3 regions of the Streptomyces sp. NPDC004134 genome follow, and region 2 is predicted to be linked to each of the others. Evidence: riboswitches for the same ligand, from Rfam matches in the RefSeq annotation. Region 2 holds a riboswitch; each other region holds the start of a gene.
What was found. Region 2 has a riboswitch for cyclic di-AMP ahead of ACFYVJ_RS00260 (peptidoglycan DD-metalloendopeptidase family protein). Riboswitches for the same ligand answer to the same signal wherever they lie in the genome.
Positions count from the first base shown of each region.

Region 1: linked by a shared signal. The riboswitch ahead of ACFYVJ_RS34055 (M23 family metallopeptidase) and the one ahead of ACFYVJ_RS00260 (peptidoglycan DD-metalloendopeptidase family protein) in region 2 are both predicted to bind cyclic di-AMP.
Region 3: linked by a shared signal. The riboswitch ahead of ACFYVJ_RS05215 (LysM peptidoglycan-binding domain-containing protein) and the one ahead of ACFYVJ_RS00260 (peptidoglycan DD-metalloendopeptidase family protein) in region 2 are both predicted to bind cyclic di-AMP.

Region 1 covers NZ_JBIAMS010000044.1:11,189-21,100, forward strand. The annotation lists gene ACFYVJ_RS34045 (cytochrome P450) at 1-347, shown strand, start outside; gene ACFYVJ_RS34050 (PP2C family protein-serine/threonine phosphatase) at 699-2,063, shown strand; cyclic di-AMP (ydaO/yuaA leader) riboswitch at 2,287-2,462, shown strand; gene ACFYVJ_RS34055 (M23 family metallopeptidase) at 2,474-3,595, shown strand; gene ACFYVJ_RS34060 (VOC family protein) at 3,800-4,165, opposite strand; gene ACFYVJ_RS34065 (hypothetical protein) at 4,217-5,368, opposite strand; partial or broken gene ACFYVJ_RS34070 (hypothetical protein) at 5,582-5,770, opposite strand; gene ACFYVJ_RS34075 (PrsW family intramembrane metalloprotease) at 5,790-7,118, opposite strand; gene trmB (tRNA (guanosine(46)-N7)-methyltransferase TrmB) at 7,182-7,940, opposite strand; gene lhgO (L-2-hydroxyglutarate oxidase) at 8,030-9,370, opposite strand; gene ACFYVJ_RS34090 (asparagine synthase-related protein) at 9,524-9,912, opposite strand, start outside.
Region 2 covers NZ_JBIAMS010000001.1:59,595-69,506, forward strand. The annotation lists gene ACFYVJ_RS00215 (hypothetical protein) at 1-99, shown strand, start outside; gene ACFYVJ_RS00220 (hypothetical protein) at 182-1,237, opposite strand; partial or broken gene ACFYVJ_RS00225 (response regulator transcription factor) at 1,280-1,531, shown strand; gene ACFYVJ_RS00230 (rhodanese-like domain-containing protein) at 1,604-2,185, opposite strand; gene ACFYVJ_RS00235 (metal-sensitive transcriptional regulator) at 2,269-2,556, shown strand; gene ACFYVJ_RS00240 (TSUP family transporter) at 2,575-3,321, opposite strand; gene ACFYVJ_RS00245 (rhodanese-like domain-containing protein) at 3,392-4,753, opposite strand; gene ACFYVJ_RS00250 (DUF302 domain-containing protein) at 4,951-5,364, shown strand; gene ACFYVJ_RS00255 (SDR family oxidoreductase) at 5,339-6,868, opposite strand; cyclic di-AMP (ydaO/yuaA leader) riboswitch at 7,227-7,389, shown strand; gene ACFYVJ_RS00260 (peptidoglycan DD-metalloendopeptidase family protein) at 7,398-8,162, shown strand; gene ACFYVJ_RS00265 (nuclear transport factor 2 family protein) at 8,314-8,694, shown strand; gene ACFYVJ_RS00270 (DUF5959 family protein) at 8,711-9,142, opposite strand; gene ACFYVJ_RS00275 (hypothetical protein) at 9,640-9,912, opposite strand, start outside.
Region 3 covers NZ_JBIAMS010000002.1:456,188-466,099, reverse strand. The annotation lists gene ACFYVJ_RS05220 (FadR/GntR family transcriptional regulator) at 1-527, shown strand, start outside; gene ACFYVJ_RS05215 (LysM peptidoglycan-binding domain-containing protein) at 611-1,510, opposite strand; cyclic di-AMP (ydaO/yuaA leader) riboswitch at 1,517-1,691, opposite strand; gene ACFYVJ_RS05210 (hypothetical protein) at 1,795-2,439, opposite strand; gene ACFYVJ_RS05205 (DUF397 domain-containing protein) at 2,772-3,020, opposite strand; gene ACFYVJ_RS05200 (helix-turn-helix domain-containing protein) at 3,021-3,881, opposite strand; gene ACFYVJ_RS05195 (ATP-binding protein) at 4,117-4,569, shown strand; gene ACFYVJ_RS05190 (hypothetical protein) at 4,566-4,991, shown strand; gene ACFYVJ_RS05185 (sugar phosphate isomerase/epimerase family protein) at 5,181-6,146, opposite strand; gene ACFYVJ_RS05180 (PQQ-dependent sugar dehydrogenase) at 6,238-8,337, opposite strand; gene ACFYVJ_RS05175 (mechanosensitive ion channel family protein) at 8,661-9,746, opposite strand.

The sequences.
Region 1 (9,912 bases), on a different contig from region 2:
TGATGCGGTTCGCGACGGAGGACATCGAGATCGCCGGCACGGTGATCGAGAAGGGCGAGGGCGTCGTCATCTCGTACCGCGCGATCGGGCGGGACGCCGGGCACCACGGGGCGGACGTGGACGTCTTCGACGTCACGCGGGCGACGCCGATCCGGCACATGACCTTCGGGCACGGGCCGCACATCTGCCCCGGCGCGGCGCTGTCGCGGCTGGAGGCGGCGGTGGCGCTGCCGGCGCTCTTCGCCCGGTTCCCGGAACTGCGGGCGGCGGCGCCGCTGGGCGAGCTGCGCAACCTTCCGGTGCTGACGCAGAACGACCTGGCGTCCTTCCCGGTACGCCTCACCTGACGCCGCCCGAGCCGTCTGACGCCGCCTGAGCGCCCTGCCGGATGGCCTCATCCGTCCGGGGGCGCGGGGGACGCCGGGGGAGCTGAGGGGCGCGCGGGCGCCGCGCGCGCCGGAGCCGGGCGGTCCTATACCCGTTCGGCTGTACCCTCTGCGTGCGGTCCGCTGGTCCGCGACGCTTCTACCCGTCCCACCCTGGCCGCCATGACGCCCGAAATGCCTCCTGTAACCCGCCTGGGCCCCGCCCGGTCGCTGTCCCGCCCGGGACGCGGAACCCTGAGGGACGACGGCACGGGCCCGCGTGCCGGCCGCACGGGGAGGACAGCGCAGGAAGGGCAGCGCAGGAGAGGGCAGGTGCAGCCGGTGCGGGAGGACGGCGCGGGTAAGGGTGAAGGCGGCCCGCACGACGAGGGCCGCAACTCGCACGATGACCGCTCCTCACGCGACGGCCGCGCCTCACGCGACGCCCAGCGTGGCTCGTACGGCGAGCGCGGCTCGTACGGCGAGGGGCGCGGTCCGTACGAGAACGGGCGGGCCTACCGCGTCGGCGCCGGCGCGCTGGACCTGGCGGCCCGGTCCCGGCGCCCCGACGCCACCGGCGGCGAGCGCCGGGTCAGGTGGGCGCTGCGGTGGCTGCCGGCCGCGCTGATCGTCGTGGGGTCGGTGTTCTTCTGGTTCACGCCGGAGGGGCTGAGGTCCTCGCCGGTCTTCGAGACCACCCCGCTGGTCGCCGCCGCGCTGCTCACCCTGCGCGGCACCGTTGCCGTTGCCGTGGCCGCCCTGGTGGTGGACGTCGCGCTCGAAATCCTCAACGGCACGGCCACGAACGCCGACGCGCTCACCCAGATGGTGTCGCAGGTCGTGCTCGGCGTCCTGGCGGTCGTGATCAACCTCCTCATCCAGCGCAATTACCGCCGGCTGACTTCCGCCCGCCACGTCGCCGTCGCCGCGCAGCGCGCCGTGCTGCCGAACCCGCCGGACGGCTTCGGCGCGCTGCGGGTCGCCGCCCGCTACCAGGCCGCCGACGCCGACGCCCGTATCGGCGGCGACCTCTACGCCGTGCAGGAGGGCCCGTACGGCGTGCGCTGCATCGTCGGCGACGTACGCGGCAAGGGGCTGGAGGCGGTGGAGTCCGTGGCGGTCGTCATCGGCGCCTTCCGGGAGGCGGCCGAGGAGGAGGCGGGGCTCGCCGGGGTCGCGCGGCGGCTGGAACGCGCGCTGCAGCGCCAGGAGACGGGGCGCAGCGGGCTCGACCGGGTGGAGGGGTTCACGACCGCGGTGCTGGCGGAGGTCGACCGCGAGGGCGGCGCGCTGCGGCTGCTCAACCGCGGCCATCCGGCGCCGGTGCTGCTGGGCTCGGACGGCGCGGCACGCACGCTGCACCCGCGCGAGCACGCGCTGCCGCTGGGCATGGGCGACCTGGGTACGTGGCCGGACGAGCTGATGGAGGTGGCGTTCCCGCCGGGCGCGGCGCTCGTCCTGTTCACGGACGGCGTGACGGAGGCGCGGAACCAGGCGGGCGTCTTCTACGATCCCCTGCCCCGGCTGGACGGCCGGCTGTTCGACGGCCCGCACGAACTGCTGGACACCCTCCTGGACGATGTGACGCGCTATACGGGCGGGATGATCGCCGACGACATGGCGCTGTTCGCCCTCGCGCGCTCCCGTGCACCGTTCGGAGAGCCGCCGGACGCGGCCGCGCCTGTATACGCTCCGTAGTGGAATAGCGCCCCTCCGCATAACAACTGATGCACGATCAGCTAACGACCGGACCTCACTGCGCGTAATCAGGCCGTCAACTTGTCCGTTTCCGCTGGTACATGCCCGGATCGTCCGCGGTAAAGCACAACTCAATAACGGGAACGACTTGGAATCGAACGCCGTCGTCCGCTAGCGTGCGGTAACGCAGCGCGGTCGTCACTGCCGTCGCAAGAGGCGGCACCGTGCGCCGTCGCCGAATCCCGCAAGCGTCACAACTGCAGCAACGGCAACACCTAGGGAACCGGGGAACCACCACCTTGGGGTGAATCGGGCCAACCTCCGCCAGGAGGCGGCCCGTAGGAGACCTTCCTGCTCCGAACCCGTCAGCTAACCCGGTAGGCGAGAAGGAAGGAAAGGAGTACGCCTTCGTGGCGTCCTACAGGTCTGAGCCTGGCTACGGCCATGGCCATGACGATTACGGCTACGACGGCTATGCGTCCGGCGGCTACGCCCCCGAGGGGTATGCGCCCGCCGGTTACGCCGCCGATGAGCCGGTCGACGAAGTCCTCCCCGAGGACGACCTTCCCTCCCGCGGCCGCCGGCGCCTCCCCCGGCAGCGCGGTGGCAGCATGGCGCGCAGCGGTGCCGTACTCGGCGTGGGCGTCTTCGCCGCCGTGGGCGCGGGCAGCATGGCCACGGCGCAGGAGAAGCCCCCGGTCGCGATATCCATGCCCGACCAGGTCGACGCCGTCGCGAGCCAGATAAGCGCGCAACTCCCGGACGCGGAGAGCCTGCCGGGCGTCGGCGACTTGATGCCGAGCACGCAGGAGCCCGCTTCCGACACGGTCGTCACCACGGCTCCGCTCACCCAGGTCAGCTACGCCGGCGACACCGAGACCGCGAACCAGCCCGCCGACTCCGGAGAGGCCCTGCGGGCCCGCATCCTGGAGCAGGCCGAGCAGCAGCAGGCGGAGGCCGACGCCTCTGCCCGCGCGGCCGCCGAGGCCGAGGCCGCCAAGCAGGCGGCCGAGGAGGCCGCCGAGGCGAAGGCGCAGGAAGAGGAGCGCCAGCGCCAACTGGAGGAGGAGCGCCGCCGCAAGGCGGAGGAGGAGGCCCGCCGCAAGGCGGAGGAGGAGCGCCTCGCCAAGCTCGCCGCCAGCTATGTCGCCCCGGTCGCGAACTACACGCTCACCTCGACGTTCGGCGAGTCCGGCGACATGTGGGCCGCGGGCCACACGGGCCAGGACTTCGCCGCTTCCACCGGCACCCCGGTCAAGGCGGTGCACGGCGGCACGATCACCGAGGCCGGCTGGGCCGGCTCGTACGGCTACCGCATCGTCCTCACCCTCGAGGACGGCACCGAGGTCTGGTACTGCCATCTGTCCTCCATCATCCAGTCCTCCGGCGAGGTCACGACCGGCGACGTCATCGGGCGCGTAGGCGCCACGGGCAACGTCACCGGCCCGCACCTGCACCTTGAGGTACGACCCGGCGGCGGGGACGCAGTGGACCCCCTCGCCTGGCTGCGCAACAACGGCGCCCCGGTCTGATCCACCCGGCGGGCCCAGCGCCCCGGCCCCCGCGGCCGGGACGGGCACCCGCCGCACGGACCGCAAGCCCCCATAAACCCCTCTCCCACGTCTCCGGCGTGCCCGAACGCAACTTCCCCCGTGGCGTCCGAGCGCGCACCGAGACCGCCGGCGGCCCTGGTGGCCGACCCCCCGACACCAGGGCCGTCGGCACCTTTCCGGGAGCTACTCCCCGGGCCCGCAGAGGCAGAACGGATGCCCGGCGGGATCGGCGAACACCGGACAACTGCCACCGGCTTCGGAGAGTCGCGTGGCTCCGAGCCGCAGCGCCAGCTCGCCCGCGGCGGTGGAGTCGTCGACGCCGAAGCAGATGTGCATCTGCTGGGGGTAGGTGCGATCGAGGTCGGGCCAGAGCGGCGGCCGGTAGCCGTCGACTTCCTCGAATGCCAGCCGTGGAAAGCTGTCTTCGTCCTTGGCGATCACCATCCAGTCGTTGCGGATGACCCGCATGCCGAGCAACTGCGTGTAGAAGTCGGCGAGCTGACGTGCGTCGGCGCAGTCGAGCACGATGTTCCTGACATAGGCGTCCATGGCGGCCACCCTGCCACGGCCCAAGGACACCGCCGGGAAGCCGGCGGCGACTCAGGCAGCGACGGTGGCGGAGGCAGAGGCAGTTGCCTGGGCACCGGCGGCGCCACTGGCGACGGCACCGGCACTCGCTGCCGCACCGGCAACCGCATAGGCGGCAGCGGTGGCAGCCGCGGCAGCACCGACGGCGGCGCCACGGGACCTTCCGGCGGTGGCGGTGCCACGGGACCCTCCGCCGACGGCGGTGCCACGGGACTCCCCGGCGGCGATTTCGCCCAGGGCGGCGCGGATGGTGTGGACCATCCGCTGGGGCCGCTCGAAGACATCGGCGGCGGTGAACCGCAGCATGCGCCGGACCTCGGGACAGCGCCCCAGGTCGTTGAAGCGCTCGACGTCGGCGAGATGAGCGGCCCGGCCGCCGTGGAAGCCGTAGCCCTCGATCTCCACGACGAGCCCCGCCACCGGGAAGAAGAAGTCCACTCGTATCCGCCGGCCGTTGGGCGCGGTGAAGGGCACTTGGCTGAGGGGCCGCAGCCCGGCGTCGTACATCCGCAGCCGCGCGACGGTCTCCGCGGGCGACTCGGAGCGCGGATCGACGAGCGACAGCCGCTGCCGCGCCTGGACCACACCTCGCCGCTGGCCGATCCCGGCAAGGGCCTCGGAGACCGCATGCAGATCGGTCACCTGCTCCCGCCACCGCCGCGGCCACCCGCCGGCGGGCCCCAACGGCCGCCGGGTCAAGGCCGACTCCACGGCCACCAGGGCCGCATCCCGCTCCGCCGTACGCAGCAGGTCGACGAGGGTCCGCGCGGCGTCGGTCACCCGCAGCCCGGCGACGCTTACGATCTCCTCGTCGCTCACGGCGGTCCGGTGCAACAGGCACCCTTCGGGCGCCCGCCCGCGCCCCCGCACGTGCGTGAACTCGGGCCGCACGGCGAGCACTTCGACCCCGAACAGATGAGCCGCCGCACTGTGACTGACGACCAACTCCGGCCGCCCGGCCTGCGCCACCCGCAACCGCAGCCGAAAATCATCAACCCGCCCCGGCTCCACCCACACCCCGGCCCGAACCTTCCGCCACCCCTCCTTCCGCAACCGCCGCACCAACATCCCGGCAGACCACCCGGCCCCCAAAGCCTCGGCACAAACCAACACCCCACCGCTGCCCGCCGCCAGTTCACCCAGCGACCCAATTTCCCCCGTCATGCCCCAACCCTCTCGCAGATCCCCACCCCCCGCCTCCCCTGTGGATAACTCCCACCCGAGCGGACTCCTGGGCAGGTCAGAGACAATCCGTGCCCACCCGCCAGGAACGCCCGAGCACCAGCTCGCTTGACATGGTGAAGAACCCCGCGCCCGGGCCCGGTCCGTATTGATCATGTTGGTGCGTACGGATCTGTCGGAGGTTGGGGGACGTGCTCAGCCGTTGGCTTGAGGAGCGTCCAGTGATCGCGCGAATTCTGCGAGTGCGTGGAAGTCGTTGTCGTGCAGACCTTATTCGTGGGTTGACGTGTCGGAGCAGACCGAAGCCCCATGGTGGGTGGCTACGCAGATCTCGTCGAGATCGCCCTGCTCGTCGTCCACCCAGGCGAAGGGCCGACTGTTGGCCGGGGAGCCTGTGCGGTGGTCAGGCGGGTGGGGGGTGGGGTGGGGAGGTAGTGGCTGGGGGTGGGGGCCAGGGGGTGGGGCGGGGTGGGTTGGTGGTGAAGGCGGCTCTGGTGAGGGCCGGCTGGGCTATGGGCTTGTTCTGCCACATCCTTGCGAGCAGGGCCTGTTCCCGGGCCGCGTAGTCTTTTGCCGGGCGGCCCTGCGTGGCCTGGGCGCGGAGCAGGGCCAGGGTCGTCGCGGCGCGTTCGTAGTCGGCCACCGCGCGGCGGGCCTCGTCGCCGTGGGCGTGGCGGGCCAGGCTGCGGGCTATCTTGCGGATGCGCAGCGAGGAGAGGGCCACCGGTTCCGCGGGGACCAGCCAGCCGGCCTGGGCGTAGACGGGGAGCTGGGCGCGTATCGTGCGGAGTTTGCCGCCGCGGGACCAGACCGCCAGCCACACCAGGAGGCCGAAGACCGGCGCCATCACGAAGGCGTACGCGCCGAGGAAGGCGTAGCCGTTCATCACCGCCGAGCCGTTCCACAGCGCGTGCATCGCGATCGCCAGCAGCAGCCCCGCCACCGGCAGCAGCACGCGGCGCAGGCGCTGACGCGCGACCGTCGTGGCCGCCAGGCCGAAGCCTATGCCCGCCATCGCCGTGAACAGCGGGTGCGCGAAAGGGGAGAAGACGATCCGGGCGACGAACGTCACCGTCACCGTCGCCAGGGGGCCGGAGTCGCCGAAGGTCTGGTTCTCCTCGTACGCACGGCCCAGGTACAGGATGTTCTCGGTGAACGCGAAGCCCGTGCCGATGATCCCCGCCAGCACCAGGCCGTCGACCAGGCCGGCGAAGTAGTGCCTGCGGAAGAGGAACAGCAGCAGTATCGCCGCCGCCTTCGCGCTCTCCTCCACCACCGGCGCCACGACCGCCATCCCCCACAGGTCCGCCTCGCGTGACGACGCCGTCGGCAGGCCGGTGGCGATCCAGCGGGCGGCGAAGGTGTTCGCCAGCATCGCGACGAGCGTCGCGGCGAAGGCGCCCCAGGCGAACGCGAAGATGCGGTAACGCCACGGTCCCGGCGCCACCCGGTCCAGCCACAGGAAGCCCGCGATCAGCAGCGGTACCGGCAGCAGCGCCAGCCCGCCGCCCAGGAGCATCCCGTGCGTGCCGGTCTCCGTCCACACCAGCCACAGGATCGCCAGGCCCGCCAGCGTCAGCAGGGTCGCCACCGCGCCTATTCGCACGCCCCTTCTGCGCCAGAACCGCCGGCCGGCGGGAGGGGTAGGTGCAGGAGGTGCCGCAGCTTTCGGGCGCGCGTCCTCGTACTCCGGGCGCGGGCCGAATTCCTCGGGCTCCCGCGGCCGGGTCATGAGCTGAGCGCCTTCGTACTGCACCCTTCGACCCTAGCCAGTCCTCCCGCCGCGCGCGACGGGCTATTTATCGGGGATGCGGCGGAAGAGCAGATCGTTCACGATGTGCCCCTTTCCGAGCCCCTGCCCCTCGAAGCGCGTACGCGGGCGGAAGTCCGGCCGCGGCGCGTAGCCGCCGGGGTGGGTGTTCTCGAAGTACGGCGACGCCTCCAGCGTCTGCAACATCCACTCCGCGTACGGCTCCCAGTCCGTCGCGCAGTGCAGCACCGCCCCCGGCGCCATCCGCGACGCCGCCAGCGCCAGGAACTCCGGCTGGATGAGCCGGCGCTTGTTGTGCCTCTTCTTGGGCCACGGGTCCGGGAAGTAGATCCGCATCCCCGCGAGCGCGCCCGGGGGCAGCATCTCGCGCAGCAGTATGACGGCGTCGCCGTTGCCGATGCGTACGTTCGTCAGGCCGCGCTGCTCGATGAGCCGCAGCAGGTTGCCCTGTCCCGGGGTGTGGACGTCGACGGCGAGGATGCCGGTCGCGGGGTCGGCGGCGGCCATGTCTGCGGTCGCCTCGCCCATGCCGAAGCCGATTTCGAGGACGACGGGGAGCCCGTCGAAGAGGTCGTCGAGATCGAGTACGGACGCGCCGTCGATGTCGAAGCCCCACTTCGGCCAGAGCCGCTTCAGGGCCTCGCCCTGTGCGAGCGTCACGCGGCTGCGGCGCGGCACGAAGGAGCGGATACGGCGCTCGTTGTGCGGCCCGGCGGGCGCGGGGGCGGGGCCGTCGGGGAACCTGGGCTGGGGACGATCGTGCTGATCGGGGTGGTCGGACACAGTGTCCCCATTTTACGGAGGCCCGCAGCCGGTGAAGGGGGTGGTCCCCCCTGCCCTCCAGCCGGTGAAGGGGGTGGTCCCCCCACCGGTCAGAGCAGGGCGAGCGTTCTGCGGGCGATCTCCCTGCCGATCGGCAGCGACGCCGTCGCCGCCGGGGACGGTGCGTTCAGTACGTGGATCGTCCGCGGCCCCTCCGCGAAGCGGAAGTCGTCCACCAGCGACCCGTCCGGCAGCACCGCCTGCGCCCGCACCCCCGCCTGTGCCGGGCGCAGGTCCTTCTCGTCGACGGCGGGCAGCAGCCGCCGTACGTCCTCGGTGAACGCCCGCCGGGACAGGGAGCGGCGGAGTTCGCCGGCGCCGTAGCGCCAGTGGCGGCGGGCTATGCGCCAACTTCCCGGGTACGCGACCGTGGCGGCGGCGTCGCGGGGGCTGAGGCTCGTACGGGAGTAGCCCTCCCGGGCCAGCGCGGGGACGGCGTTGGGGCCGAGGTGGACGGCGCCGTCGATGCCGCGGGTGAGGTGGACGCCGAGGAAGGGGAACGCGGGGTCGGGGACGGGGTAGACGAGGCCGTGGACGAGGTCGGCGACGTGGGGGGCCAGCTCGTAGTACTCGCCACGGAAGGGGATGATGCGCAGCCCGGGGCGGTCGCCGGCGAGGCGGGCGATGCGGTCGGAGTGCAGGCCGGCGCAATTGACCAGGGCCCGGGCGCGGACGACGTCACCGGCGGCGGTGCGGACGGCCACGGCGGGGCCGGTGGGACGGGTGGCGTCGGTGGGACGGACGGCCACGGCGGGGCCGGTGGCGACGATGGGACCGGTGGCGTCGGCGGGGCCGGTGGCGTCGCTGCTGTCAGCGGGGTTCGTGGGCGTGGACGTACGGGCCACGCCCGGGCGCCTCGCGATCGCCCGTACCTCCACCCCGTACCGCACCTCCGCTCCCGCCTCGCGCGCCAGCTCCGCCAGCGTCCGCGCCACCGCCCGGAAGTCGCACACCCCCGTCGTCGCCACGTGCAGCGCCGCCAGCCCGCGCACATGCGGCTCGTACTCGGTGATCTGCGCGGGCCCCAGCTCGCGCACCGGGATGCCGTTCTCGCGCCCGCGCTGCGCCAGGGCGTGCAGGCGCGGCAGCTCGTCCCGGTCCGTGGCGATGACGATCTTGCCGGTGACCGCGTGCGGCAGTCCGTGCTCGGCGCAGAAGGCGACCAGCTCGGCGGCGCCCTGCACCGCGTAGCGCGCCTTGAGCGAGCCCGGCCTGTAGTACAGCCCGCTGTGGATCACGCCGCTGTTGCGCCCGGTCTGGTGCTGGGCCGGGCCGGGTTCCTTCTCCAGGACGACGACGCGGATGCCGGGGGCGGCCCGCGTCAGCGCGTACGCCGTGGAGAGGCCGACGATGCCGGCGCCGATCACGAGTACGTCGCAGTCGTCGGCCATGGCACCTCCGGCAGGGGTCGGCCCCATCATCCCCCGAGCGGCCCGGCCGCCGCCAAACCAGGGGGCGCGAAGCCCCCTACCGCGGAGCCCCTTACCGCGGAGCCCCTTACCGCGGAAGCCGCGAGGGCCCTCGCGGCGGGGCCGCGGCACCCCCTACAGCGGCAGCCGCGGCGGGACCCCGCCCGCCACCGCGCGCTGCCGCGGCGCCGCGTCGCCCGTCCAGACCGACCCGCGGCGCATCAGCAGCCGCTGCAGCCACAGCTCCGTCGAGACCAGCTCCGCGAGACCGGCCAGCGGCAGCGCCTCGCCGTCCGCCGCCGCGCGCAGCGCCTTGCGTACGACCCGGCCCTCCACCAGACCCGCGTCCGCCAGCAGCGGCCGGTGGAAGAGGTCGGCCAGCTCCGTCGAGGCGCGGCGCAGCCCGATGCGCTCCGCCGACGCGGCGGCCGCCGCGGGGCCGGTCGTCGCGCCCCAGCCCGGCGGCAGCCCGCGGATCCCCGCGCCGTCGAGCACGGCGCCCAGCACCGCCGCCCGCGCGCCCG
Region 2 (9,912 bases):
GCCGCGGCCCCGGCGTTCGGCACCGACCGCGGCGTGCCGTACATGATCTACGAGGCCGGCGAACGCCTCTCCGGCGTCATCGCCATGGCCCGCGGCTGACCCGCGGCGGCGGGGACAGCGGGGACAGCGGGGACAGCGGGGACAGCGGGGGCGGCGAGGGCAGCAGGGGCGGGCGGGGCGGCTACCGCAGCACCCGCACCGGGTCCCCGTCGCCGTCCACCGCCGTCACCTCGTACGGCGTCGTGCTGCCGTCGATCCCGTACTTCTCCAGGTCGGCGGCGAGATACCGGCCCTGCCCGCTGATCCGCCTGCCGTCGCCGAGGACGACCTCGATCCGCTCGACCTCCTGCGTGCCCGCGACCACGATCCAGTGCCGGTACGGGCCCTCATCGGCCGGGTCCGTGCGGTCCGACCAGGACGCCACCGCGGCGTCGCGCCACAGCGTGCCCGCCGCCTCGCCGCGGAAGACGAAACCGCCGCGGTCGCGGTCGTCCGAGGCGAGCATCCGCAGGTTCTCCTCGCCCGTGCCGAGGGTGAGGAGCGAACCGGTGCCGCCCGCGGGCAGTTCGCCCCGCCACAGCTCCGAGACGTACCAGAGGCCGGTCAGCGGCTCCCGCATCTCGCCGTGGTCGACGCAGGCCAGCCGGGACAGCAACCGGAGCTGCGCGGCGTCGAGTTCCCGCTCCCCCACACGCGGCCGGTCCCCGGGCGGCCGGCGCCCGGAGGCGTCCAGGGGTCGTACGTCGCCCTGCAGCAGGGCCCCGACGGGGCTGCGCCCGGAGCGTACGGCGTGGACGAGCCCGCGGTTCCGGTCGGCGACGACGCGCAGCCCGCAGCCGTCAGGGCCCGCCTCCGGTACGTCGAGCGCCACGCCGTCCGCGACCTCGACCGGCCGCCACCGCACGCCGTCCCCCGCAAGTACCGCGGCCTCGTAGCCCGTACGGGGCGCGCCGCCGCCCAGCCAGATGTCGCCGGGCCCGTCGGCGGGCCCGAGCAGCAGCGACCCGGCGGCGACCCGGGCGGGGGTCTCGTCGTCCGCCGCCGAGCCGATCGGGGTGACCCACTCCACCGCCCCGCCGCCCGCGGCGGGCCGCGCGTAGGCGCTGCCGAGGCCGGTCTCGTCGAGCAGGACGACGACGTCGCGGTCCCCGGCGCGGCCGGCGTGGACGACGGAGATCCCGCCGCGCGGGCGGTCGTCGGGGGGTTCCGCGCGCCAGGCGTCGGCGGCGCTGCGCACCAGGTCCTCGTCCGCGTCCGCGTAGTCCAGCACGGGGTTGGGGTCGTCGGCCGCTACGCCGCCCGCATCCGCCCCGCCGACGGCGGCACCCCGCGCGACATCCCGCTGACGCCGCGCGAACTCGAAGTCCTCCGCCTCATCGCCGACGGCCTGTCCAACGGCGAGATCGCCGCGGAGCTGCAGCTCAGCCACGAGACGGTCAAGACCTTCGTGTCCCGCATCCTCACCAAGCTCGATCTACGGGACCGGGTGCAGGCCGTCGTCTACGCGTACCGGCAGGGCCTGGTGACCTGACCCCGCTCGGGGCGGCCGCCCCGCCAAGCGGCCCCGGCGCTCCACGGCCCGCGTGCCCAGTGGCCCCCGTGCTCAGTGGCCGCGCAGCTCGGCGCGGGCGGCTTCGAGGTCGGCGGTGCGCGGGCGGTTGTGCGGGAGCTTGCCGAGGACGACCGCCATGCCGCAGGTGTTCGTCAGCGCCGAGAACACCAGACCGCCCGCGATGCCGGCCGAGATCAGCAGCAGCGCCGGGTGGACGAGGACGCCCAGGAGGAGGCCGAGGAGCACGACGCTCCCCGCGGTGAAGCGCACCTGGCGCTCCATGCTCCAGCCGGCCCGGGTGTCGCAGGCAGCGGGAGTGTGCAGGTCGTGCCCGGCCGCGGCCCAGGCGCCGGTGCCGCCCACGAGCGTGGCGGCGGTGATGCCCTCCCCGGCGAGCAGCTTGCAGGCGCTCTCGGAGCGGGCTCCGGAGGCGCAGACGACGAGGATGTCGCGGCGCTCGGCGGCGTGGCGTATGTCGTCCAGCGCGGCGCGCAGGTGGTCGAGCGGGATGTTCACGGCGCCTGGCAGGTGACCGGAGGCGTACTCGGCGGGGGTGCGCACGTCGACGACGACGAGTTCGCCGAGCCGGGTGCGGGCCTGGTCCGTGGCGAGGGTGGCGGGAATGCTGGTCATGGCGGGTGGTGTCCTTACTGTTCGACGTCGTCCCGGGCCGGGACGTACGATACCCACAGGGGTATTTTTTCCGAGGAGTGAGCGTGGAACTGGAGCTGGAGGGCGCGGACCTCAAGGCCGTGCTGAACCGCCTGCGCCGGGCCCAGGGCCAGATCTCCGGAGTGATCCGGATGATCGAGGAGGGGCGCGACTGCGAGGACGTCGTCACGCAACTCGCCGCGGCGTCCCGGGCCTTGGACCGGGCCGGGTTCGCGATCATCGCGACCGGGCTGCAGCAGTGCGTGACCGACATGGAGTCCGGCCGCAAGAACGGGGAGGACCCCGAGGCGATGCGCGCCCGGCTGGAGAAGCTGTTCCTGTCGCTGGCATGATCACTCCGCGCGGCCGGCTCACGCCACCGCGTCGATCAGCATGAACGCGGCCACCGCGAGCAGCGCGACGGCGAAGACCCGCTGCAGCGCGTCCCCGGAGACCCGGGCGGCGAGCCGCTTGCCGCCGGCCGCGGCGAGGACCGCGGCACCGGTGAACGGGCCGACGACCGCCCAGTCGAGATCCGCCACGGTGCCGGCGCGGGTGGCGAGGGCGGCGAGCGCGTTGACCGTGATGACGAGCAGGCTGGTGCCGACCGCCGCCTTCATCCGCATGCCGAGCACCCCGACCAGCGCAGGTACGGCGAGGAAGCCGCCGCCGACGCCCACGAACCCCGTGACCCCGCCGAGCCCGGCCCCCGCCGCGGCGGCCCGCCCGGGACGTACCGCGGGAGTGGCCTCCGCGCGCCGGCGGCATCGCAGCATGCACACCGCGGCCGCCCCGGCGACCACGGCGAAGGCCGCGGTCAGCGCCGCGCCGGGCACGTGGCCGGCGAGCGCCCCGCCGAGCATCGCGGGGCCGGCTCCGGCCGCCGCGAAGAGCAGGCCCGTACGCCACCGCACGTGGCCCTCGCGGGCGTGGGCGGCGAGCGCCGTGGCCGAGGTGAGGGCGACGATGACCAGGGCGGCGGAGGTCGCGGCCACGGGGCCGAAGCCGAGCAGGTAGATCAGCGCGGGCACGGCCAGGACGCTGCCGCCGCCGCCGAGCGCGCCGAGGGCGCCGCCGATGAGCGCGCCGGCGGCGAGGGCGAGTATGACGGCGGTCACGGGACGGCGCCGGTGGGGCGGGGCCCGTACACCGGGCGGCCGCCGGGGCGTATCGGGCGCCGGCGGGCGGTCACGGGGCGGTCCGTACGGGAAGTCCCGCCTTCGCGGCGGAGTCGAAGGAGTCGTCGACGGCGACGACGTCGCGGCCCGCGGCGTCCAGCAGGGAGGCGGCGATGGCGGCGCGCATGCCGCCGGCGCAGTGCACCCACACCTCACCGGCGGGGATCTCGGCCAGGCGTCCTGGCAGGGTGTGGATGGGGATGTGGACGGAGCCCTCGACGTGCCCGGCGGCGCGGCGCTCCGCGTCGCGGCGCACGTCCAGGACGACGGCGTCTGCCGCCGTACCGGCCAGGTCGGCGAAGGTGGCGCGGGGGAAGGAGGCCGGGGCCTCCCCGTCGCGCACCCAGTCGGCGGGCGTGCCGGTGGCCGCGGCGGCGGGGCGGTCGATGCCGACCCGTACCAGCTCGCGCTGGGCGTCGGCGAGCTGCGCGGCGGACTCGGCGAGCAGGGTGACGGGCTTGCCCCAGGGGATGAGCCAGGCGAGGTACGTGGCGAGCTGCCCGGCGGCCTCGAAGTTGAGCGAACCGGAGACGTGCCCCTCGGCGAAGGCGACGCGGTTGCGCAGGTCGACGACCCACTCCCCCGCGGCGAGCCGCTCGGCGATCTCCCGGGCCGCGGCGGGGGCGGGCGGGGTGAGGTCGACGGGGGCGGGACCCGCGGTGTTGGCGGGGCTCATGTGGACGTAGTACGCGGGGGTGTCGTCGAGCCCTGCGAGCAGGTCGGCGACGAAGGTGTCGACGTCGCGGGTGAGGGCGTCGTTGACGGCCTTCTCCCGGCCGATGGTGGTGTCGCTGCCGGTGGCCTGCGCGGAGGAGCAGAAGCTGCCGAACCCGTGGGTGGGCAGCACGGCGGTCTCCTCGGGCAGTTCGTCGGCGAGCCGCCGCGCGGAGGCGTGCTGCGCGCGGGCCAGGCCCTCGGTGAGCCGGGGCTCGACCAGGTCGGGGCGGCCGACGGTGCCGATGAGCAGGGAGCCGCCGCTGAAGACGGCGACGGCGGTGCCGTCCTCCTCCAGCACGTACGAGGTGTGGTGGGGCGTGTGCCCGGGGGTGGCCAGGGCCCGCAGGGCGAGGCGGCCGTCGATCTCCGTACGGTCCCCGTCGCGCACGGGTACGTGCCGGAAGGAGACGCGGGCGCCGGCGGGCACGAGGTAGGCGGCCCCGGTGACCCGGGCCAGCTCCAGGCCCCCGGTGACGTAGTCGTTGTGCACGTGCGTCTCGACGACGTACGAGATCCGCACCCCGCGCCGCGCGGCGGCGGCGAGCACGCGGTCGATGTCGCGCGGAGGGTCGACGGCGACGGCGGTGTGCTCACCGCCGGCGAGATAACTGCGGTTGCCGAGCCCCGGCACCTCGATCGTGTCGACGAAGAACACGACGTACTCCCTTCCAGTGGCTAATTACCCCGGGGGGTATATCAGCGACCGTAGCATAATTACCCGGGGGGGTATTTTGGGAGGCGGGGAACACCCCGGGAGAACGGCCTGCCGGGACCGCGCCGGCGCCCGGACACCGCCCCTCGCCCCGTGCCCCACACACCACGCGCCGACCATCGGAAGGGCAGCCGACCGCCATGCGCTACGACCGCACCGTGCACCTCGACACCGACTTCACCACCGCCGTCGCCCGCACCCGCGACGCCCTCGCGGCGCAGGGCTTCGGCATCCTCACCGAGATCGACGTCACCGCCACCCTGAAGGCGAAGCTCGGCCACGACATGGAGGACTACGTCATCCTCGGCGCCTGCAACCCGCCCCTCGCCCGCCGCGCCCTGGACGCCGACCGCTCGATCGGTCTGCTGCTCCCCTGCAACGTCGTCGTCCGCCGCGACGGCGACCGCACCGCCGTACAGGCCCTCGACCCCGGCACGATGGTCACCCTCACCGGACTCGACGCGCTGCGCCCGGTCGCGGAGGAGGCGACCGCACGCCTCGACGCGGCGCTCGCCGCGCTCGCGCCGCTCACCGGGGCCGGGGAGACGGACTGACGCCCGCGCCCCTGGCGGCGGCCCGGGTGATGTTGCGGGCCATGCCGCCGAAGACGACGTGGTGGAAGGGGAACACCGACCACCAGTAGGCGTGCCCGAGGAGGCCGCGGGGGTGGAACAGGGCGCGCTGCCGGTACCGGGTACGGCCCGCGGCGTCCCGCTCGGCGTACATCTCCAGCCACGCCAGCCCCGGCATCCGCATCTCCGCCCGGAGCCGCAGCAGGTGCCCGGGCTCGATCTCCTCGACGCGCCAGAAGTCCAGCGAGTCGCCGGCCCGCAGCCGCTCGGCGTCGCGCCGCCCGCGGCGCAGGCCGACGCCGCCGGCGAACCGGTCGAGCCAGCCCCTGACCGCCCAGGCGAGCGGGAAGGAGTACCAGCCGTTGTCCCCGCCGATGCCCTCGATCACCTTCCAGAGCTCGTCGGGGGGTACGTCGACGGAGAGCCGGCGTTCGTCCTCGTAGAGGCTGCCGCCCGCCCAGTCCGGGTCGGTGGGCAGCGGGTCGCTGGGCGCACCGGGCACGGCGGCGGACGACCACCGGGTGGCGACGCGCGCCTCGCCCACCCGGCGCAGCGCCAGGGCCAGCGCCTCGCCGAAGGGCAGCGGGCGCCCCGGCAGGTCGGGCACGTACCGGGCGATGTCGTGCTCGCGGCAGACGACCTCGTGGCGCAGCGACTCGGTGAGGGGGCGGGCGAGGGCGGCGGGCACGGGGGTGACGAGCCCGATCCAGTGGCTGGACAGCCGCGGGGTGAGGACCGGCACCGGCAGGATGAGCCGCTTGCGCAGCCCCGCCGTGGCGGCGTAGCGGCGCATCATCTCCCGGTACGTCAGGACGTCGGGCCCGCCGATGTCGAAGGCCCGGTCGACGTCCGGGGGCATGGCGGCGGCGCCGACCAGGTAGCGCAGCACGTCGCGGACGCCGATGGGCTGGGTGCGCGTGTTCACCCACCGGGGGGTGACCATGACCGGCAACCGCTCGGTCAGATAGCGCAGCATCTCGAACGACGCCGACCCCGAACCGATCACGACCGCGGCCCGCAGCACGGTGGCGGGCACGGCCCCCTCCAGAAAGATCCGCCCGACCTCGGCCCGGGACCGCAGGTGCGGGGACAGGGACGCCTCCGGCACCCCCCGCGGCGTAAGGCCGCCCAGATACACGATGCGCCGCACCCCGGCGGCATCCGCCTCCCGGGCGAAGACGCGGGCCGCCCGCCGGTCGGTCTCCTCGAACCCGCCGCCGGAGCCGAGGGCGTGCACCAGGTAGTACGCGACATCGATCCCGCGCAGGGCGGCACCCACGGACTCCTCGTCCGTGACGTCCCCGCGCACGACCTCGACGTCCCCGGCCCAGGGATGGTCGCGGAGCTTGCCGGGCGTACGGGCCAGGCACCGCACCCGGTGCCCGGCCGCGAGCAGCTCCGGCACCAGCCGCCCGCCGATATACCCGGACGCCCCGGTGACCAGGCACGTCAGCGTTTCGGAGGTGGGCTGGCCATCGGTGTCCATGATCGATTCCTTCGGAGGGGCCGGTCGTCACCGCGTGCGGGCAGTACGACTCCATGATCACGTCGAAGGGGCCGCGGCGCGCGGCAACGTGGCCCGGACAGCGGCCGGGACAGGCATGTGAACGCATCACCACCCGCCACGCCCTTTGTCGGAGACCGACGGGCAAATGAGCGCTTGCCCGGGTCTGGCGGCTGCACGACGTCAACTCGCCGCGACGCGGAGTCAATTATTCCGCGGGAGCGCGTGACCCCCTTGCCGTCGAACACATGATCCCCCTAGCGTGGCTGCCCGTTCGAAAGGCGAACACCCGCTGCGCGCCGGACCGCCGAATCCTGCCCCCGGCGCCGCGGTACCTGCCGATCAGCTCGCACCGCCGGGCAGGAGCGGGGGACCCACGGGTCCGGCCCCCGCCGGACCGCGCCGTCCCTGCGACGGCTCGGGGTGAGGTCCGCCGAAGCCGGCGGCCGGGCAGCTCCAGCCCGAACCCGACAGCTCACCTCGCAGGCGTCCGGAGAAAGAGGCCCGTACGATGTCATCCCCTCACGGCCGCCACCGCGCGGCGCGCCGCCCCGGCAGCGCCCGCAAACTCGCCACCCGCGCCTCGGCGGCGGGCGCCACCCTCGCCCTGCCGGTCATCGGCGCGTCCGCCGCCTTCGCGGAAGAGGACACCACCTACACCGTCACCTCCGGCGACACCCTCTCCGTCATCGCGGCGGAGCAGGACGTCGACGGTGGCTGGAAGACGCTGTACGAGAACAACAGAGCCGTCATCGGCGAGGACCCGAACCTGATCTCCCCCGGCATGGACCTCTCCCTCGACGGCCCCGCCGACGGCCCGGGCACCAACGCCGACAACGCCTCCTACGGCACCGCCACCGCCGCGCCCGACCCGACGGCCGTCATGCCCGTGGACGGCAGCACCCCCACGGCCGGCTACGAGGCGTCGGGCGCGAACTGGCAGAACGGCCACACCGGCCAGGACTGGTCCGTCCCGGTCGGCACGACGGTCAAGGCCGCGGCCAAGGGAACCGTCGTGGAAGCAGGCTGGGACGACTCGTTCGGCTACCAGATCGTCATCAGACACGGCGACGGGGACTACACCCACTACGCCCACCTCTCGCAGATGGACGTCTCCGAGGGCACCGCGGTCGGCATGGGAGACCGCATCGCCCGATCCGGCGCCACGGGCAACGTCACGGGCCCGCACCTGCACTTCGAGGTCCGCACGACACCGGACTACGGCTCCGCCAAGAACCCCCTCACCTGGCTCACCAACCACGGCGTAACCACCTGACGCGACCCGGGACGGTCGGGGCGGGCCTCCAGGGGCCCGCCTCACCTCGCCACCCCTCACCTCGCCACCCCTTTCCTGCCGGCACCGGGCAGAATCTGCCATCAGCAGAAGGGGAGACGTCTCCGGCACCGGGACCCGTCATGCTGGGCAGATGCCGAACGACGATCACACCGAAAGCCTCCGCGCGGCCGAACGACGCCTTCAGGCGGCCCAGCTCGCCTCCGACGTCGACGTAATGGGCGAACTGCTGGACGACGCGGGACGGTTCACCGGTCCCGACGGACGCCTCTACTCGAAGGGCGACGACCTGGAAGCCCACCGGACCGGCCACCAGGTGCTGACCGGCCTTGAGGAAGAAGACCTCCGGGTGTTCGCTACGGCGCACACCGGAGTCACCTGGTTCCTCGGCACGCTGGAGGGCTCCGTCGGCGGGCAGCCGCTGCGTGCCCGGATGCGCTACACCCGGACCTGGAGCCGCGACCGGGCAGGCTGGAGGATCATCGCGGCGCACGCCGGCTTCGTCACCGAATGATCCCGTCGGCCGGGGTTCAGTCCTCTTCGAGGGGCCAGGTCTCCCAGACGGCGTCCAGGCGTCGGTACGCGTCGTCGAACCAGGCGTCGGCCAGGGGGACGGTGACCGTCACCGTCGTCAGGGAGGCGGAATGGTCCTTGATCGTGACCCGGCACCTGTCGTCGTCCTCGTCGAGCTCGACGTACAGCCACGGCGCCCTCGATCCCTCGCGCCAGGCGATGTCCTCGCCCGCGTCGAGCGAGTCCAGAGCCTGCTGCCACTCCCCCAGGTCCTCGGGGAAGAGCCAGGTCTTGAGGGTGCCGCGGACGAACGGCGTTTCGACCACGAACTCCCCGACCAGCACATCCGCTTCGACGGGGGGCTTCCGCGTCTCCCTCCCGTCGATCCGGAGGACGACGCTGTTGCCGTCCCCCTCCAGACGGATCAGGTCGATCGGATCCTCAGCCATGACTGCCCCTCCCTGCTCGCGCACGTCGCCGAAGACTAGTCGCCACCACTGACACGACAGCGGCCGAGGGTCCATCAGCCCGCGCAGGCCCGGGAGTTGGCACCGTCGAGCACCGACGGACCGTCAGGCACCCAAGTCACGGCGCACTCCACGCACCAGCGGTCGCCGCCGCTCGTACGAGGCCCGCGGCAGCCGGAGGGCGAAGGGCTCTCGCCTGGGCGGCACCGCGCGGCGTTCTCCGGCGCGGTGCCGTCGGCGTGGGGAATGAGTTAGATCATCTGCTGTACCCACCAGAAGAGCAGACCCGCCAGCCCGGTACCGAGGCCGTAGTACAGGCCGCGCAGAAGGTGTGTAGTGATCTCGCTCCTGCGCGTGCGGCACCGGCAACTCCGCCGGCAGGCCGGGGCGTGGTGCACACGGATCCGGTTGTTCCTCGGACGCACGGCGGAATTGGCCGGCGGGCGCGTGAGCTTGGGCACCGGGACACCCTTCTTTCGTCAGTGCTGTTCGCAGTGGCGTTTGAAGCGGTCGGCGATCTCGCTTTCCGGTCGGCAGACCAGCGCGTCGCGGACGTCTTCGCGGGAAGCCAGACGCTGTATTTCCCGGTGCATGTGCGGTTCCCAGCCGGGTTCGCAGTGGCGGTCGACGTAGTCGGCGAACAGGCTCACGCCGGATATGAACTCGTCGTCGGGTCCGCCGTCCTTCTGCAGTTGCGTACGCCAGTGGCCGGCCTCGGCGGGCTCGCCGAGACCGAGGTGGTGCAGGTGCAG
Region 3 (9,912 bases), on a different contig from region 2:
GGCAGCAGGGCGAGGGCGCCGCCGCGCGGGCCGCCTCCCCGCTGCTGCGCGACCTGGACGAGGTGCGCGGCATCGTCGAGCCCGCGGCGGTCCGGCTGGCCGCGGTGCGGCGCACGGACGCGGACCTGGCGGCGCTGGAGACGGCGCTCACGGCGATGGCCGGGGCGCGGGACGGCGCGGCCGAGGCGGTCGCCGCGGACCTCGCGTTCCACCGCGCCCTGCTGGCCGCCTCGCACAACGAGCTGCTGGAGCGCATGGATCAGGTCCTCGCCAGCGGTCTTGCCGCCCGCGACCGCCTGGTGCACGGCCCGGGACACCACCCGCGGGACCCCGTGCCGGGCCACCGCGCCGTGCTCGCCGCGATCCGGGCGCAGGACCCGGACGCCGCGGAGGCGGCGATGCACCGGCTCCTCGCCCAGGCGGCCCGGGACCTGGCGGAGTTGTCCGCCGGCGGATCCGGCGCCGGGGCCGCCGGCGGGTCCTCGGCCGGGCGGGCTGCCGGGGCGGAACGGGCGGCCGGGGCGTAGCCCGTACGACGAACGCGCCCCGCCGCGCGGACGGATCCGCACGACGGGGCGAAGGAGACTTCCGCGGGCCGGAGCCCCCGGAATCAGTACCAGTTGTTCGCCTGCCAGAAGTCCCAGGCGCCGCACGGGCTGCCGTAGCGGTCGTTCATGTAGTCCAGGCCCCACTTGATCTGCGTGACCGGGTTGGTGCGCCAGTCGGCGCCGGCCGAGGCCATCTTGTCGCCCGGCAGCGCCTGCATCAGGCCGTACGCGCCGGAGCTGGGGTTCGTCGCGGTGTGGTCCCAGCCGCTCTCGCGCTCCACGATGCTGCTGAAGCAGGTGAACTGGTCGGCGGGCACGATCTCCCGGGCCGCCGCCTGGATGCCGGACTCGGTGGTCGGGACGCTCGCCTGCGACGCCTCGGTCGCGCCGCCGGAGCCGCCGGAACTCTTCGACGCCGACGAGCCGTTCGGGTCGATCGACTTGTCGACCTTGCCGCCCTTGGTGTCGACGCGCAGCTCGGTGCCCACCTTCAGCGCGGCCGGGTTGTCGCCGATCGCCTTCTCGTTGTCGACGTACACCCGCTGCCAGCCGCCGGGCACGTCGTACTTCGCGGCTATCTTGGCCAGCGTCTCGCCGGCGCCGACGGTGTGCTCGACGTAACGCTGCTGCTTCTGCTCGGTCTTGGCGGCGGTCTGGTCGGCCTCGGCGGGCTTGCTCTCGGCCTTCTCGTCCCCCAGGTCCAGTTCCTGGCCCGGCAGGATCAGGTGGGGGTTGTCGCCGACGGCTGCCTTGTTGGCCTCGTACAGCCGCTGCCAGTCGGCCCCGAATCCGTTGTCCTCGGCGATCTCCGAGAGGGTGTCGCCCTTCTCGACCGTATAGGCGTGCGCGGCGGTCGCCGCGATGCCGCCGGCGACGGGCAGGGCTATGCCCACCCCCGCGGCAGCGGCGTAGCGGCGGGTGGAGCGCGACTTGGGCGCGCGCCGGGTGCCGGTTCCGGCCATGGTGGCTCGCTCTTTCTCCGACGCCTGCGAGGTGAGCTGTCGGGTTCGGGCTGGAGTTGCCCGGCCGCGTCGTGCTGTGCGGCTTCACCCCGAGTCGGGGAGTGCGGTGCGGTCCTGCCACCGTGCTCCTGCCGACGGAGAAGTGGTTCCCCCGCTCCTGCCCGAACGGCTGTGGGGACGACGGTTCCGGGCTCCGACGGGCAGGACTCGGCGTACCGGAGCTCGGTGCTCGCGTGTGCGAACGACTCGGACACTAGGAGATCGAACGGCAGATCACAAGCGGATCACGAGGATCGGCGCGTAGTCTGACGCTCCGTGGTGACGCGCGCACGCGTGGGGCGGTTGGGGCGCGTGTGACGTTCGGCACTCACGCCGAGGCGCAGCGCCTCCAGCAAACGCTGCCCAGCCGGTACGACGAGACCGTGCACCCCGCGCTCCGCGGCGCCGGCGAGCGCGGTCCGCCAGGCGTCGGGTCCCGCGGGCGCGGCCGCCGGAGTCCAGCGCCCGGCGCCCGGCTCCTCATAGCCCGGGCCCGCGGGCGCGAGCCGGCGGAAGGCGGGCACCGTCGGTGCCACGGCGCCGAGTTCGGCGCACCGCCGGGAGTCGGCGGCGAGCGCGAGCCGGCCGCCGCTGAGCAGCACCACGGTGGCCAGCGCCCGGGCCAGCAGCGCGGCCTGCGGCACGCTGTCGGGCAGCGCGACCACCAGCCTCGCCCGGCCGGTGGCGGCGGCCAGGGCGGCGGCGAGCGCCAGTACGTCGTGGGCCGGGTCGGGACCGCCGTCCAGCCACAGTGCGTCGGCGCCGGCGGAGTCGTACGCCGCGCACTCCGCCAGCCAGTCCGCGGGCTCCTCCGGCAGCCGGGGGAGCAGCACCCCGACACGGACGGCCGGCGGGGCCGCGCCCGCGGACGGGGGTGGAGATGCGCTCATCGCGGGGCCTCCCCGGGGCTGACGACGGCCATCGGGGGCATACCGTACGCCGATACCTCGCGGAAGGCAGCGGTGCGGACACGCGCGGTTCATGATTTCTGGAATTTCATCTGCCGTGCCCCCGGGCGCCGTTGCGCGCCCGTGCTTCGGCAAACGCCGAGGGAGGGGACCCCCCCGGGGTGTCCCCTCCCTCTCTGTGCTCCCGGCCGGTGGCCCACGTCAGTGCGGGTGGGCCACACCCCCGTTCGCCGGGATGGGCTCGCCGTCCGGTCCGGACGGCGAGTGGACCGGGCGGCGCGGCAGCCGGTGCGGAGGCGCCGTGCCTGGCGCGGTCACACCGGGCTCCGTGACAGCAGGAAGTCGGCTTCGCCGGCCTTGGCACCCTCGATGAACGCGTCCATCTCGCCGGGGGTGTAGATGAGGGCGGGACCCTCGGGGTGCGCCGAGTGCCGTACCGCTATCCGGCCGTCCCGCAGCTTCATGGCCTCGACGCAGTTGCCGCCGTTGCCGCCGCTCCACGGCTTGTGCCAGCCCTCGGTGCCGAGGTCCGCCGCCGGCATGCCGTTGTAAATGCGTTCCATTCACAGCTCCTTGCGGAAGTCCCGGAGGATTTCCTTCGTGCGTTTTGCCGTCGCCGCCTGGGCCGCCATGTGGTCCAGGGCGGCGAGGTGTGTGGCCACCTCGTGCCGGCCGTCGAGGTAGACGGCGCCGGTGAGGTACTCGGTGTAGATCATGTCCGGCAGCTCGGGCATGGCGAACCGGAAGAGGACGAAGGGGCTGTACGTGCCCGGATGGTGGCCGGTGCGGAACTCCGCCATCTGGAGCGTGACGTTGGGCAGGGACGCGATGTCGAGGAGCCGGTCGACCTGCGCGCGCATCACCGAGCCGTCGCCCACCGGGCGGCGCAGGACCGTTTCGTCCACGATGGCCCAGAACCGGGGCGCTTCCTCGCGGGTGAGGAGGTCCTGGCGCTCCATGCGGAGCGCGACGTGCCGCTCGATCTCCGCGGGCGCGACCCGGCCGAGGGAGCCGACCTTCAGCACGTGCCGTGCGTAGTCCTCGGTCTGCATCAGACCCGGCACGAAGTGCGGCTCGTACGACCTGATGAGCGACGCGGCGCCCTCCAGGCTCACGTACATGCTGAACCAGTCGGGCAGGATGTCGTGGAAGCGCTGCCACCAGCCGGGCTCGTTGGCCTCCTCGGTCAGCGCGACGAAGGCGTCGATCTCCTCCTGGTCGATGCCGTACGCCTGCAACAGCAGTTGCACGTACGGAACCTTCAGCGCGACCTCGGCGGTCTCCATCCGGCGCACGGTGGCGGGGGCGACGCGCAGGGTCTTCGCAGCTTCCTCACGCTTGAGCCCGGCGCGCTCGCGCAGCTCCTGGAGCCGCTTGCCGAGCACGACCTGCCCCACGGTCGGCGCAGACCGCGGTTCGCTCACGCCATACCTCCCTGTCGGAACTGCCTCAAGCAGTGTGCCACGCCTCGGGCTTGGCGAACACAGTGCAACGGCAACTCTGAAAAATTCACAGTGGGGGTTGCCAAGTGGCCGCGGCGGGGCCATAGTTTGGGATGTGAGCCAGTCCACACAGCCGCATCAGACGGGGGTCGTGACACAGGACCCCGGCTTGCCGGGATTCCGTTCGGGGGTCGATGCGGTGCGGTGCGGTTTCGAGGTGCCAGGTCAGGCGGACGCCGTTACGGTCGCCCGCCGGCTGGCCCGCGAGCAGATGCGCCGCTGGGGGGTGGAGGGCGAGGTGGGCGACAGTGCCACCCTCGTTCTCTCGGAACTGGTGACCAACGCACTGCTGCATACGGGGAGTCGGCGCATAGGGTGCGAACTGCGCTGTAGCGCCGACCGCCTGCGGCTGGCCGTCACCGACCAGGGTGTCGAGCCGGGAAGCCTGCGGGTGCAGCGGTCGTCCGCGGACGAGCAGGGTCGGGGGCTCCTGCTCGTCACCGCGGTCAGTAGTAGCTGGGGGGCATACGACGCGCGGCCCGGCCCGGGTCTGGTGGTCTGGGCGGAGCTGCAGCGCGAGGTGCCGGCGGCCGGGGGGGCCGCCGCGCCGCGCGCTACCGGTACCCGTACCGGGGCCGGCCCGGCGGCCGGCGAGCGGGCGGCCGGATGATGCGCACCGAGCCCGGCGGCCGGCTCCGGCTGGCCGTACCGGGCGCGGGCGCCGCGGCCCTCGGCTGTGACGCCGTGGGCGTACCGCAGCGGATCGGCTATGACGTGATGGCCCGGCTTCCCCGCGTGGGCTGCGTCTTCGCCGACGGCAGCCGGTGGTGGTGGATCGTGCCGGCCGGCTCCGGCGCCGGTCTGCAGTGGCCGCGGAGCGTGCACTACGCCCCGGGCGCCGATATCTCGGGGGCGGCCGCCGGCACCGGCGGGCCGGCGGCCGTACCCCGGCTGGTGCACCGGCCGGCCGACGGGGTTCCGTACACGCCGCCGATCCCGCTCTTCCTGCGGATCTGCCGGCGTACCGGCGTCGAGCCCGCCTGGTCCTGCGATGTCGCCCGGGTCGTCGCGGGCCGCGGCGACGCCGCCTGAGCACCCGCGGCGGACCGGCCGGCGGGCACCTCCTCGATTTCGGTTGCGGGGGAGGAGCCCGCGGCCGGCCCGCCGCGGGAATGACGAACCGCGGGCCGCGCCGCCGGGGGCGGCGGCGCGGGTCCCGCGGATCGCGTCCTTCGTGCGTGCAGTGCCTACCGTGCGGTGCCTACCGCGCGGTGCCGGGCGTCAGCAGTCCCGGCCGCGCAGCGCGACCATCGCGTCGTAGCTGGCCTCGGCCGCCCAGATCGAGCCCTGCGGCTCCTGCGGACCGCGGTCCTGCTCCCAGAAGTACAGCGGCAGCCCCGGCGCCCGCAGCCCGCTGAAGAAGCTGCGGAAGTCCAGCTCGCCCTGGCCGAAGACGACGTCGCGGTACTGGTTCGTCAGCGCCGGGTCCCGCACGCCGTCCTTGACGTGGAAGGCGATGTAGCGCTGCGGGGCGGCGTTGACGTAGTCCAGCGGGTTGAACTCGCCGAGCTGGTCGCGGAACCGGACCGAGGCGCCGAACGCCCAGAGGATGTCCAGCTCCAGGAACACGTACCGCGGGTCGGTGCCGCTCAGGAAGAGGTCGTGGCGCCGCTTGCCCGGCTGGTCGGTGACCGGGCCGAACTCGTTGGTGTGGTTGTGCTGGTAGACCTTGAGCCCGTAGCCGCGGGCCACCTCGCCGGACTCGTTGAAGCGGTCGGCGCCGGCCTGGATCTCCGCCGCCGTGCGGCCGGGGAAGTCGCTGGCGGTGCCGACGTAGTCCATGCCGAGGACGGCCGCGTTCTCGAACTCCCGCTCGCGGGTGCTCGCGTTGAGCAGCGCGTCGAGCCCGAGGTGGGCGCCGCCGGCGCGCAGCCCGTTGTCGTCGAGCAGCTTGCGGAGCTTGGGGACGGTCATGTCCGGCTCGGCCGGCGAGGTGTAGCCGGCGAACTCGATGTGCTTGTAGCCGATCGCGGCCAGCTCGCTCAGCACCGGCGTGAAGCCGCGCTGCTGGATCTGGTCGCGGACGCTGTAGAGCTGCAGGCCGATACGGCCCCGGGGGATCAGGCCGCCGCGGCCGTTGACCTGGGCGGCGGCGGGGGCCGCGAAGGCCCCGGCACCCGCGGCCACGGCGGCGGTGCCGGCGGCGGCCCTGAGGAATCCACGGCGGTGCAGGCTGGGCTTGCTCATGTCGGATCTCTCCTGCGGAGTTCGGGTGTGGACGGGGTGGGAACCGCGGGGTGGCGTACGCGCGCACGCCACCCCGCGCCGTACCGGAAGGTCAGCCGACGATCTTCATGACCGCCCGATCGCTGCCGGTGAGGCCGCCCGGGTCGGTGTACTCGGCGACGAACACGCCGGTGACGTTGCCCTCGGACGGGTCGTGGCCCGCCACGGGCTCGGTCTGGATCGTGCCGCTGCAGCCCGCGGTGGTGCTCTGCGGGTGGCCGTGCGCGTCATGGCCCACGATGTAGTGCACGTTGACCTTGCTGCAGTCGACCTCGACCTCGTCGGAGACCGTGACCTCGAACTGCACCGCGTCGCCGAAGTGGAACTCCTGCTGGTCGGCGGGCTTGACGAGGGTCACGACCGGCGCCTGGTTGCCCACGGTGATGTCGACGTCCTTGTACGCGGCCCGGCCCTTGCTGTCGGTGACCTGGAGGGCCGCCTTGTACGTGCCGTCCTCGGCGTACGTGTGCGAGGGGCTGACGTCGGTGGAGTCGGTCCTGCCGTCACCGTCGAAGTCCCAGGCGTAGCGCACCCGGTCGCCGTCCGGGTCGGTGGTGCCTTCCGCGGAGAACCCGACGGTCAGCGGCGCGAGGCCCTTGACCGGCGAGGCGGTCAGCGCGGGCTTCGGCGCGTGGTTGCCGGTGCGGCCGATGTAGTCGATGCGGGAGAGCTGGGCGTCCGGGTTCTCGGAGAAGTAGCCGTCGCCGTACTCCAGCACGTAGAGGGCGCCGTCCGGGCCGAACTCCATGTCCATGGGGTTGTCGACGGGCGGCTTGCCGACGCCCTGGGCGACCGGGTTGATCGCTTCCACGGCGCCGGAGCGGTCGAGCCTGAACTCCTTGATGTAGTCGCGGGACCACTCGGCGAACAGCGGCGTCCCGTCGTAGTACCGCGGCCATGCCACGCCGGCGTTGAGGACCTCGGTCCACCGGTTGTACTCGTACGCCGGGCCGGCCATCGGAGAGATGCCGCCGGTTCCCAGGCCCGGGAACTCGGGCGACACGCCGTACGAGTACCAGACCTCCGGCTGCTCCACCGGGGGCAGTTCGGTCCGGCCCGTGTTGTGCGGCGAGGTGTTCACCGGCGCGGCGCAGTCGAAGGGCGCGCCGGTGGCACCGGTGGCGAAGTCGTACTCGTTGTACGGCAGCTTCGCGGTGGCGCAGTACGGCCAGCCGTAGTTGGCGGGCTCGTCGAGCACCAGCCACTTGCCCTGCCCGGCGGGCCCGCGGGTGGAGCTGTTCTCGCGGGCGTCGGGGGAGTAGTCGGCCACGTAGACGTCGTCGGTCTGCGGGTCGATCTCCATCCGGTACGGGTTGCGCAGGCCCATGGCGTAGATCTCGGGCCGGGTCTTGTCGGTGCCCGGCTTGAAGAGGTTCCCCTTGGGTATCGCATACGAGCCGTTGCCGCGGACCTTGATGCGCAGCACCTTGCCGCGCAGGTCGTTGGTGTTCCCGGAGGTCCGCTGGGCGTCGAACGCCGGGTTGCGGTTGCCCCGTTCGTCGATCGGCGTGAAGCCGTCGGACTGGAACGGGTTGGTGTCGTCACCGGTCGTCAGATACAGGTTGTTCTCGGAGTCGAAGGCGATGTCGCCGCCGACGTGACAGCAGATGCCGCGGTCCACCGGGACCTGGAGGATCTTCTGCTCGGTGGCGAGGTCGAGGGTGTCGCCCTTGAGCTTGTACCGGGACAACTGCAGGTAGCCCTTGTAGCGGTCCCAGTCCTCCTGGGTGCCCTCGAACGGCGCGTCGCCCTCGTTGGCCGGGGTCACCGGGTCGTCGACCGGGGTGTCCAGCGGCGGCGAGTAGTAGAGGTAGACCCACTTGTTGTGACGGAAGTCGGGGTCGATGGCGACGTTCTGCAGCCCCTCCTCGTCGTGCTGGTACACGTCCAGCTCGGCGGCGAGCTTGTTCGTGCCGCCGTCCGGGTCGTTGATCCAGACCTTGCCGGCGCGGGTGACGTGCAGGACCCGCTTGTCCGGCAGGACGGCGAGGTCGAGCGGCTCCCCGGGACGGTCGTTGAGGGTGATCTTCTCGAAGGCGGTATCCGGTGGCGGCTGCTCGGCGGCTTGCGGCGCCACGGCGGTCGCGCCGGGCGCGACCAGTAGCGCGGCACTGACCGCGCCGGCGGCCAAAAGGGCCAGTCTGCGTAGCATTTCCCCTCCCAGGGGCTGGACGACAAGGCGGCTGGACACGCTCCTGGGTGGTCGGCCCGTTCGCGCCGTCCTTGATCGGCCCGCGCGCTGCGGCTCGTGCGCGGCTTTACGTCCCCCCGCCGTCCACGTCCCGACATGTGACGGCGGCCGGTTGGAGATTAGACCTCTTCCGTCGCAACGCCAATGCCTACGACCAGAATAGGCACGACTTTGTCTTTGGAAAGAGCAAACTAGGGTGTGATCAAGGACGGTTCGGCCCCGCCGGGCGGGGCTGGATCGCCTGGCGGGGCCGTACGGGAGTCAGGTGGGCGGGCGCCGCGGGTTCAGCCCGCGGAGGGGCCGGCGGCGGGCACGTCGGACGCCTCGCGCTGGCGCGGCAGCAGCACCGGGGCGTCCTTCTGGTGCAGGACGACGTTGCGCACGGGGTGGGCGATCTCGATGCCCTCTTCCCGGTAGCGCAGTTGCAGCCGCTTGATGAACTCGTGCTTGATCCGGAACTGGTCGCTGAACTCGACGGCGCGCAGCACCACGGAGAAGCCCGCGCGCGAGTCGCCGAAGGTGTGGAAGCGGACCACCGGGTCGTAGTCCGGCACGCCGCCCTCGACCGCCGCCATGACCTCGTGCGCCACCTCCACCGTCACCCGCTCGACCAGGTCGAGGTCACTGGAGAGCGCCACGCCCGCCTGTACGACGATGGACAACTCCTGCTCGGGGCGGTGGTAGTTGGTCATGATGGTGCTGGCGAGCTGGTCGTTGGGGATGACGACGAGGTTGTCCGACTGGGTGCGGATCACCGTGTTGCGCCAGTTGATGTCGGTGACGTAGCCCTCCTCGCCGCTGCTGAGCCGGATGTAGTCGCCGACCTGCACGGTCTTGGAGGCCAGGATGTGCACCCCGGCGAAGAGGTTGGCGAGCGTGTCCTGCAGCGCCAGCGCCACCGCGAGGCCGCCGACGCCGAGGGCGGTGAGCAGCGGGGCGATCGAGATGCCCAGGGTCTCCAGCAGGATCAGCAGCCCGATGGCCAGCACCGCGATGCGGGTGATGTTGACCAGGATGGTGGCCGAGCCCACCCCCTGCGAGCGGACCCCCATGAGCTGCGCGACCACCCGGGCCGCGGCGACGGTGACCGTCAGGATGAGCACGGCGACGACGATCTGCTCCACCGTGTGCTCGACCGGGCGCTTCAGCGGCAGCGCGGCGGCGGCGATCGAGACGCCGCCGGCCAGCGCGCCCCAGGGGGCCATCGTGCGCAGCGCGCCGACGAGGATGTCGTCGCCGGCCCAGCTCGTCCGGGTCGCGCCCTTGCCCAGCCAGCCCAGCAGCACGCGCAGGAGCAGGCCGGCGCCGATGCCGCCGAGTATCGCGGAGCCGGCGACGACCAGATCGTGCAGAGTGAGGGCTCGGTTCACCTTGATACCTGTCTTCGTTCGGGAACGGGGTACGCCCGGACGCCTGTGCGATCCGGCGCGCTCGCCATCCTGCCGTATCCGGCGGGGCAGTTGGCCCCGCGACCGTAGGAACCGGACGGTCCGCTCCCGTTTGCATTCGTGTGGGCCGCGCCGTTGCGGAGGCGGA